2 linked regions of the Rhodohalobacter sp. SW132 genome follow. The protein of the gene in region 1 interacts with the protein of each later gene in a pairwise test. Links are inferred from orthologs where the notes say so. Each region holds a gene or a part of one and is shown in the gene's direction. Other genes may lie near its edges.

Region 1 (5,989 bases):
TTGAGATGTTTGGCTTCTATACCTTCAAACCTCAAAAATTTATTACTGTTTTCCTTTACAACACTGTACTTATATCCGCTTCTGTCGCGCTCACTGTAAGTCGCCGGTATGGCATCTCCGTCACGGTTATACCATTCGTCTGGAATAGTGCCAACTTCGTAGTGCTGAAAGTCCTCGAGATACACAACTCCGTTATCACCAAAACGAATGTTATTAATCGCATCTCCGTCAAAATCCTGAGCAACCACCACACCGGTTATACCAAACGAAAGAAGTGCTGTGATGAATACTTTACTTATTTCTTCTAAAAACATTTCTGTAGATTTATATATCGGGAATATTTCTTATTTTCGCATCCACAACGGAAAAGCTGAGCGTAACGTATCTTTATATCTGTTTAAGTTTGCATGAGGTATTAAGTTCCCGTCATCAAACATACGCACAAATTCTGTTTTTGTTAAACCTGATCTGCACAGACTTCTATAAATTCCGTTAAACAGCAAATTTATTATGAATCAATCCTTTGCCAGGCGGGGCATCAAAGTAATTGGAGTTACCCTGCTGATCTATGCGCTCCTTGTTGCACCGCATGAAGGTGAATTCTGGCCATTTAGTATTTACCCGATGTTTTCCCAGGCCGGCAATCCGTGGACCCGCGCGATGGTTCTGGATGTCACCGATAAACCGGAAATGGATATCTGGGAAGAGCACCTGCTGCAAAACCGAACTGCCGATGTGGTTCCTGTAGGAACCTATGGAGTAGACCAGATCGACTTCTCCAACTTCGTAACCAAAACAGAACACTGGACCGAACAACGCCAGCGGGCGCTGATCCATATGTTTGGCAGCGAGGCCATTGCCGGCAGACGCTGGATGGTGACAAAAGTTCGGGGAGAATTGATCGGGCGGGATTCGGTTGCCATTGAGATTAAGCCATTTATTCTGATTACCTCTGACAGTACCTTCACGAATCCCAACCTTCCGGCATCAGAGTATGGGAGGATTGAATAATGAAGTGGACAGAAAAAATCTCGTATCAGCTTTTTGAGCCTGATCGTGATCAGTCACCCGGTGAAGTGATCTTCTTTAAGCTTTTCGAACTATTTGTCATCTACTATACCATACGCTTCGCCTGGGAATGGGGAATATACACCGAACTCAGAAATACAGAAGTTGTACTGGCGCTCGGAGTTGCCAATTATTTTGATATTTCCATTTTCTTTGAGAACTATCTCGCAATTATCAACGCAGCTTTCATCACCATACTGTCGGTTGCATGCTATTTCAGGCTCGGGTACAAATGGCAATATATGGTTGTGATGGTGCTGCTGCATGTTCAGTATGTTGCCCGCTTTTCACAGGGTGAAATTCCGCATAGCCAGAACCTGATCGGAATGTCGGTTTTATGCTTTGCGATTGGTGCCATCTGGTTTCCCGATAAGAAGCAGATGCCGCGTTTTGTGATGGGTTCAATCATCTTTTTTATAGGTTTGGGATATACATCAGCCTTCTTTGCAAAATTGATTGGAACCGGAATCAATTGGTATGATGGCCGTCATCTCTGGCTCTGGATTGGTGAGAAAAGCATTGATATACTCTCACGTGAAGGTGTTTACAACCCAAACTTTTTACAATCGATGGCGCTGCAAAGTACGGCTGTAGCATCAGTTATACTTCTCATTGGATGGTTCACGGAGTTTATCGGGTTTACGATGTGGTGGAAAAAGATCAGACCCTACACAACTGCCCTGCTGATCGGAATGCATTTTGGCATCACAATGACCATGAACATCCGGTTTGATGCATTCGTAATTCAACTGATCTTAGTCGGATTTCCGTGGTACATCCTCATCGATCGTTACGTAAAAACCACACCCCGGATGTTGCAAAAATGGCTCTAAATTACAGGTAATCATTTTTTTTGGTTTCAATCTACCTAACCGGGTTCTTCCTGTAAGCGTCAACTCACGTGAGCATCTGACCTGTTTTTTTGCTCCTACGTTATCAGAAACAGCACCTGGCCGATGTAACGATACTTCGAAAAGCAGTATAGCTGTAGATTCCACTCATTCCTTCGTATATTACACAGATGGAAAAAGAACTGAACGTAGCAAAAAAAACTGATCTCAAGTCACTCACAACAGCGGAATTGAAGGAGTTTACCGATGATCTCGGTTTGATGGGCTATCGTGCCGATCAGCTCACACAGTGGCTTTATCAAAAAGGAGCTTCTTCATTTGATGAAATGACGAATCTCTCCAAAGATCTCCGCTCAAAACTGAACGAAATAGCTGAAGTTCGCCGAATCCGCATTCACAGTAAGCAACAGTCGAAAGATGGCACCATCAAGTTCTTGTTTGCGCTCGACGGACCGGAAGAATACAAAGTTGAGGCTGTACTCATTCCTGATTTTTATCCGGACGGTGCCGCAAACCGGCTGACAGTCTGTGTATCCTCACAGGTGGGCTGCATGTTTGGCTGCTCGTTTTGTGCTACGGGTAAAATGGGATTTTTCCGAAATCTCACACACGGCGAAATTGTTGACCAGGCGCAGATTATCAATGAAGTAGCTGAGGAGAAGTATGGAAAGAAAATTACCAATATTGTCTATATGGGAATGGGCGAACCACTCCATAATTTCAAAGCAGTTACTGAATCTGCGCGAATGATCTCGAGTCCGTTAGGTATTGATCTCTCCCCAAAACGAATTACCGTATCTACTGTGGGGCTTACCAAACAGATCAAACAGCTTGCAGATCTTGACCTTGGCGTAAATCTTGCAATCTCTCTCCATGCGGCTGATGACGAAAAACGAAACGAAATCATGCCGATCAACAGCAGCCTGAATCTTGAAAAACTGGAAGAAGCAGTACGCTATTTCTTCGACCGAACCGGCCTTTCACTTACGTATGAATATCTGCTTTTTGATCATTTTAACGATGATTATGCAGATGCTAAAAAGCTCGCTTCCATAGCTCGCTGGGTTCCAGCAAAAGTAAACATCATCATGTACAACAATGTGGCCGGTGTTGAGCTGAAGCGCGTACGGGAAGAACGGCTCAACCGGTTTATGAAGGAGCTGGTGAAACAGCGTGTAACGGCAACCGTCCGCCGCAGCCGCGGTGATGATATTGATGCCGGATGTGGTCAGCTTGCCATCCGGGAAGGTCAGAAAAAAGGAAAAAGCCTGGCAAAGGAGAATTGAGAGATCAGAGAAACAGCCAGGGAACTGCTATAACTCTGCCGTAACTTGTTTTTTCACCTCCCTCCTTACCCGACAACTTCCCGCCATCGGTTCGGATGAGTGGGTAAACCCAAATTTCTTTAGAACCTCTTTTTAATAGAAGTCACCTTTCCATTTAGGTTCAATTCTAATCCTACCTGTTAGAATTCAAATAACAATCCAAAGTTTGAAGAATCTATTCATACAGCCAGCCAGCTTATCCTACAAACAGTGGCTTGATATGACGCTGGTACAAATTGTCAGTTACGCGAGCTGAGATTCGGGACTGATTTTCCACCAACAGATTGATGAAGGATTCACCCTGCTCAGCCGCAATTTTATAGGAGCAATGAAAAAACTGCCTCAGCCCGGAATGAAATTTTGGATGATCCGGATTATGCTCAACAGCATCTACGATCTGCTGACCGGTCCATTTAGAAAACTCAGAAGGTGTTGGCAGCTCTGATTTATTTATATCAATCACAGGAAGATAGGGACCGGTTAACTCATCATACCGGTTGTAAGCCTCACTGTATATTTTATACACCATATTGAGACCTTCTTCGCCCGATTCTGCCAGGCCAATCAGTTCCTCGAGCCAGGTAGTTCCTGATGTTTTCAGATGAAGTCCTGTATCGTGATCTGTAATCAATTCCCGCATTTTAGGATACAATGAGAATTTATCACTGCCTGAATGTACACTTAGTTTCAGATTATCCGGAAGGTTAAACTCTTTTATGGCATAGTCGATGACCCACAGATCTTCATCAAATTCCTTAACGAATTGGTCGATATCACCCACATAATCCACGCCTTTATAAAAATCACCCGTAAATTTGGGCGCAATGGTGTGTAGCTGAACATCATGATCTGCCAGGGCTTTCAGGATAAAAAACAGTTCTACGGGTGTTTGGGGAGTTTCAACCTCGTCCATTGAAATTTCAAAGACCGCTTCACCATTAGTTTTATTATTTTTGATGTATTGATACAGTTCAGCAGCTTCCTGGATTGCATGAAGATATTGATCACACCAATTTTGAAGAAAAGTTTCACTTACATTGAATGATTTTGAGATGCCGGGAATCGATACCTCACCGGTTAGTGATTTATTGTTGTTGATAAATTCTTCTTTATCAGATTCATCTGCTGGTTTCCCAATGTAATCAGCCACGTCAATGGTGAAAAAATTTGATGACTGAATGTAGGGATCCACGATTTTTCTTGTGATGTGATCGGCATCCACAAAATAGGGTTTATCCCATTTTAATTTCTTTATGGCGGAATCAGCCTCCTCCCTCACTTCATCATGATTTGTGCCTATGATTTGATGCTCTCGATGAGATTTATTCCACACGGGATAGATCGTAACACCATCACCATTATTCGCATTTAAAACTGCTTTTAATTGTGCTTCGCCTTCTTGTCCAAATCTGTCACCGGTGCCAATTGAGTATTTTCCTAACATATTCAGTTATTTTTGATTTAATCGATGCTTTTTTTATCTGTGATGTCAATGGGGCAATAGTCTGTTCCTTTGATGCACTTTTCCCAGTGACCTTTATGGTTCGTTATTCAACTATATTTTTTATATCACTACTGTACAATTTTTTGTTTAAGATCAAGGTTTAATTCCCTGATACTCTCTATTACAAGTTCCGCCATTTTTCTGGCTCCCAGTTCATTAAAGTGTGTATCATCTTCGAGTCCATTGGGATAATTCGGATTTTGACCGGGTTCAAGATGATTGTAAAAAAACCTGGATTTTTCGGGTCCCAGACTTTTTAAAAGCTCCTGGCTTTTTCTGTCCATATCAATCAGCGGTACATTTTCAGATTGTGCTACTTCACGCATCAGTTCGGAGTACAGCTCGTGAGTATCCACTAGGTCACCGTTTTGATCAAAATGCCGGCGCGCAATCGGGGTTAGCAATACAGGTTGCGCATTACGCGCCAAAGTTTCTGTGACGTATTTCACCAGGTTCGTTTGATACTCTTCTTTAGTAGTGGATTGTGGTTTTGATTGAACTTCATCATTATGACCAAACTGAATAAATACGTAGTCCCCTTCATTCAGATTCTCTTTTATGGGATCCCATCGGCCTTCTTCCAAAAACGTACGCGTGCTTCTTCCATTTCTGGCGTGATTCTCAACCACAACATCAGATTCGAAATAATGTGCAAAGGGTGTACCCCAGCCAGTTTCGGGATAGGCGCGGACCTCCTTCTCCGACATTGTTGAATCCCCAATCATGTACACTGTTACTCCAGTAGTACTTGGATCAATAGATACTGCACTGATCAACCATAGACTAACAAGTAAAAGTAAAAACTGTTTGATATTCAAGAGCAAGTTGTTCTGCATTTTGAAGAGTACAAATTCTATAGCTTTACCGGTTAATTTAATTAACCAAAAAAAACTATTAATACGAAATCAGATTTTAGATTCTCTACAGGCCTTCATGGCGATCTATTAGATATATCAGGATTATTTCCATATCAATGAGCGTAGAAATAGACCAAAAACGGGCCTAATTATGATATTAAGCTGACAGAAAATTTTTTGTGCAATCGGTTGTATGAGATCCATTAAACAGTTCCGGAATTGAGAGCAAATATTAATTCCCAGGTTAATCTTCTGATCAATGGGAATGGTCGCCAGGTTTGAGCATTGGCACCCCTCTTTTGCATAGCTGAATAGAAATTCCCCATGGATCTTTCAGCATGACTATATGGGATCCATCTTCCAGGTGGTCTTCGGATACAAGTG
Region 2 (4,737 bases), on another replicon or contig:
GATATAAAAATGGGGCTGAGTGTACTTGATGACCAGGCCGAAAAACTAAAACATCAATATGGTGAAAGTTTCGTGGATATGATTGAACAGGATGAATCAATTACCATCCCCGGAATTGCAGGCCGCCCTCCGAAAGAGATCACCAAGAGTATTCTTGCAAAAATTATCCAGGCACGGATGGAAGAGATACTGGAGATTATAGCCATTGAAGTGAAACGCAGCGGATATTCCGATTCTCTAAGTGCAGGGATCGTGATTACGGGCGGAGGTTCACTCATCAAAAATGTATGCCCTCTCGCGAACGAAGTACTGGGAATGGACGCAAAAGTGGGCCGGCCCCTCGGTCTTGCAGGCGGGCTTACAGAAGAGGTGGACAGCCCGATTTACGCCACAAGTGTAGGCCTTGTTCTGCACGCCCTGAAAACAGGTGAATCTAATGAACAGGTTATCGGCAAAAGCCGTGACAAGAGTGTGGAACAAGTGATGTCCAAAATTACCGACAGGATGAAAACATGGTTCAAAGAACTTTAGCAATCCAGAAAAAAGTTCTGCCCGGCAAATGCCAGACAAGAGGCAGAACAAATAGCAACAGCCGCACAATGCGGTTTAATAGATACACAACCAGCAATCTACAGAAACATTTATAGCAATCTAAAAGGAGTAAACAAATGAATAACATAACACCAAGCTTTAGCTTTGACGAACAAGGTCAGGATAACGCAAAAATAAAAGTAATAGGCGTTGGAGGCGGCGGCGGAAATGCCGTCAACAACATGATTAACAAGGGGCTGGACAGCGTGGAGTACATTGCGCTGAACACCGATGCGCAGGCCCTGAAAAACAATAAAGCCGATGTGGCGATCCAGGTAGGATCAAACCTTACCAGCGGACTCGGTGCAGGTGCACGTCCCGAAATCGGACGCGAAGCTGTAGAAGAGAACCGCCACGATCTGGATGAGGCAGTCGATTCAGCCGATATGATTTTTATAACCGCCGGTATGGGCGGCGGAACAGGTACAGGCGGTGCCCCCGTAGTCGCCGGAATTGCCAAACGGAAGGGGATTCTCACCGTGGGAATTGTCACTACACCGTTTACAAGCGAAGGAAAAGTGCGGATGAAATACGCGCTGGAGGGAATCACCGAGCTCAAGAAAAATTGCGACACGGTTATTGTAATTCCCAATGAGCGGCTCCTGGATATTTCCGACGAAAACACCACGCTTATCGAAGCGTTCGAGATGGCTAACGAAGTCCTCTATAACGCAACCCGCGGTATTTCAGACCTGATTTTGATGCCCGGACTGATTAACCTCGACTTTGCCGATGTACGCACAACCATGATCGACGGTGGCGCAGCCATTATGGGTTCAGCTACCGCTAATGGCCCCGACCGTGCAGAACTCGCAGCCCGTGAAGCGATCAACTCTCCCCTGCTCGACGGGGTAAGCATCCGTGGTGCCCGAAATGTACTTGTAAACATTTCTGCCGGACGAAATCTCGGTATGCGGGAAACAACAACGGCCACAAGCATAATCCAGCAGGAAGCCGGTGATGATGCAGAAATTATACTCGGTACAGTGCTCGACGAGTCGTTTGATGAGGAGATGCGTGTAACCGTTATCGCCACAGGTTTTGATCTGAGTGATGATCGTACACGAGCAAAAATTGCTCCCAATTCCGAAAAAGATCAGAAAAAAGAGTCGTTAACTTCCAGCCTGCCAAAGGCAAAACAGGTAGGACGAACATACAATAATAAAGATGGTCAGTTTTACAAAGGGGAAGGAAACCTCAAAGAGCTCGACTCACCGGCCATTCATCGCCGGGAACTGAAATATATCCACTCCAATGAAATGGAGGAGGAAAGCGAGAACGCATCTGAAATCCGCAGGGCACGGCGAGAAGCAAGCGGTAATACCCTGCTGAACAACCGTGAAGAGAAGATCGACAAACGCGATACAGATCAGCCCGCATTTCTGCGAAAAATCATGGATTGATGACGTCTCTGTAGAATTGCAACCATTCTTATAAATATAGATGGGTATGCTATGCCCATGCTATAGATTGCTAAATCAAAAAGGAGTTCCTTTGATCGGGAGCTCCTTTTCTATTTTATATTGATTTGTGGCATCGATAAAACTTCGGGGAGTCATCGGATGAGTTTTTTTAAAAAAATTGAGTCGCATTGAATCAATATATAATTCATAGATGCCTCATCCGAGGATTTACTATCTATAGCTCACAACTAACATGACAATAGGCTGAATTCGCAGATCAGAAAATAGCTAATCTCAAGATTCTGTCTCTCCATTCATCAACAATCCAACATCATACCTTACATATATTTTTTAGCACACTAAAATATTAAAAAAGCGCTTCCTTAAATATTTTGAAATTTCATTATATTTTGATGAATTCTTAATCAAAAGTTCACTCAATTTTGCTATTTATTAGATGAGTACTTAACACTCACCAAAAAGACGAGAGTAATATGAGCAAGCAAACATTCGACCTCACCAAACATGAAATAACTGTAAAAAATATCATCAGAAATCCCGCGCCAGGGAGATTCTATGAAGATGCAATCAAGTACGATCCGGGATCTGTTATTACCGACAACGGCTCACTGGTTGTACGGTCAGGTAAACGAACCGGACGTAGCCCCGCCGATAAACGGGTTGTTAAAACTGCCAATATCAGCGACGAAATCTGGTGGGGAGATATCAACATTGCCCTGGACGAGCACACCTATAAAATCAATCACAAAAGAGCCACCGATTACCTGAATACATGCGAGCGGCTGTATGTAATTGACGGGTTTGCCGGATGGGATCCAAACTACCGGCTGAAAGTCAGAATTATTGCAGAGCGTCCCTACCACGGCCTCTTCATGCATAACATGATGATCCGTCCATCAAAAGAAGAGCTTGAAAATTTTGGCGATCCTGATTTTGTAGTCTTCAACGCAGGTAAATTTCCGGCCAACACGTTTACGGAAGGAATGACATCAGATGCCAGTGTTGACGTTAACTTCGAAACAAACAGCATGGTCATTCTCGGTACGGAATACGCCGGTGAGATGAAGAAAGGAATCTTTTCTGTGATGCACTACCTGATGCCCAAAAGAGAAGTCCTCTCCATGCACTGTTCGGCTAATGAAGGAGACGAGGAGGAAGATGTCGCGCTGTTCTTCGGCCTCTCCGGAACCGGTAAAACTACGCTCTCAGCCGACAGCAGCCGAAAACTAATCGGTGACGATGAGCACTGCTGGAGCGATGACGGCGTGTTTAACATCGAAGGTGGCTGCTACGCCAAAACCATCAATCTGTCCCGCGAGAACGAACCGGAAATTTATGACGCGATTAAGTTCGGCACCGTTCTGGAAAATGTCGGATACGATCCCGATACGCGAAAAGTTGATTACACCGACACATCCATCACTCAAAACACGCGGGCGTCCTACCCGATTGAGTACATCAACAATGCGAAAATTCCATGCACCACAGGGCATCCGAAAAACATCATTTTCCTTGCATATGATGCATTCGGTGTACTTCCCCCGGTAAGTAAACTCACTCCGGAGCAGGCGATGTATCACTTCATCAGCGGATACACCGCAAAAGTAGCCGGAACCGAGATGGGCGTAACCGAACCTCAGGCAACATTCTCTGCCTGTTTCGGAGCCGCATTCCTGATATGGCCTCCAAGCAAATATGCCGAAATGCTTGCCGAAAAAATGAGAGCACACGGTTCAAAAGCGTGGCTGGTCAACACAGGACTCACCGGTGGCGGATACGGAACAGGCCAGCGGATCGACCTGAAGAGTACACGGGCAATTATCAACGCCATTCATGCAGGAGACCTGGATGATGCTCCAACCGTTAAAGATGAAGTATTCGGCTTTGAAATTCCTACAGAATGCCCCGATGTTAAATCAGATATTCTGATTCCTAAAAACACCTGGGATGATGTGGATGCCTACAACAAACAGGCCGAAAAACTGGGTAATCTCTTTACCAAAAACTTTGAAAAGTTTGAAAAAGAGAGCAGCGAAGAGATCATAAACGCAGGGCCAAATGTAAAGCAACCTGCCTAACCGATTCAACCTAATATTATAAAAACCGGCAGCTCTGTATCATTAATTCAAGAGCTGACCGGTTTTTTTTGATCTAATCCCATCTTAACTATTCAACAAATAATAATCTATTCCGGTTTTCCATCTATCTCCTCATCAAAACCGGTCAAAACCTTACAGATTTAGAATTAATACGATATCAGGTTTTGTTCCTCAAGTATCCTGTCAGGGCCGGGTACTGGGTGGATTTAAATCGCCTGCCAGCAGAAACAATGTGCTAACGAGGCGGCGAGGCAAGGTTGTCAAAAATGGCATATGACTTATCATTGATATAATATTATTTAATATAATAGACTATTAATGAATTTTAAATTATACTACTGTTTTACACTATACTGCCTATTAAAATGACTGAAGACAGCAAATATCTTTTAGAGGAGAACAAACGCCTTCGGAGAGCAGTTGATGAGTTGGCAATACTGAATGATCTTGCCCTGGCCATAAGCGGCAGCCTGGATAGTGAAAAAATTATGCGTTCAATAATCAGTAAATCTATTCGTGCACTAAACGCAGAGCAGGGAGACATCACACTGATAGATGAGGAAAAGTCAAATCCTACTCATACGCTTGTCAGAAGTATGATTACTACTAGTGAACATTCTCCT

What was found. Proteins that work in one complex are often made in the same cells at the same time.
Region 2: the proteins of rlmN (region 1) and ftsZ interact in binary tests that used the Escherichia coli proteins (3 or more experiments, as listed by UniProt). The link is inferred for Rhodohalobacter sp. SW132 from one-to-one orthologs.

The regions. Positions count from the first base shown.
Region 1 is NZ_QUOK01000006.1:203,204-209,192, forward strand. What follows is about bases 1,250-4,147. They hold rlmN (23S rRNA (adenine(2503)-C(2))-methyltransferase RlmN), read left to right. Parts: upstream 1,250-2,089; coding sequence 2,090-3,205; downstream 3,206-4,147. Other genes in these bases: DYD21_RS13010 (hypothetical protein), read left to right, coding at 1,250-1,901; DYD21_RS13020 (tagaturonate epimerase family protein), read right to left, coding at 3,441-4,147. Also shown: DYD21_RS13000 (DUF3047 domain-containing protein), read right to left, coding at 1-314; DYD21_RS13005 (hypothetical protein), read left to right, coding at 511-1,011; more of DYD21_RS13010, read left to right, coding at 1,011-1,249; more of DYD21_RS13020, read right to left, coding at 4,148-4,688; DYD21_RS13025 (rhamnogalacturonan acetylesterase), read right to left, coding at 4,817-5,473; DYD21_RS13030 (VOC family protein), read right to left, coding at 5,862-5,989.
Region 2 is NZ_QUOK01000013.1:54,328-59,064, forward strand. The notes cover bases 1-2,831. They hold ftsZ (cell division protein FtsZ), read left to right. Parts: upstream 1-668; coding sequence 669-1,994; downstream 1,995-2,831. Other genes in these bases: ftsA (cell division protein FtsA), read left to right, coding at 1-531; pckA (phosphoenolpyruvate carboxykinase (ATP)), read left to right, coding at 2,489-2,831. In the rest of the region: more of pckA, read left to right, coding at 2,832-4,093; DYD21_RS18880 (GAF domain-containing SpoIIE family protein phosphatase), read left to right, coding at 4,480-4,737. UniProt on the Escherichia coli protein: Essential cell division protein that forms a contractile ring structure (Z ring) at the future cell division site. The regulation of the ring assembly controls the timing and the location of cell division.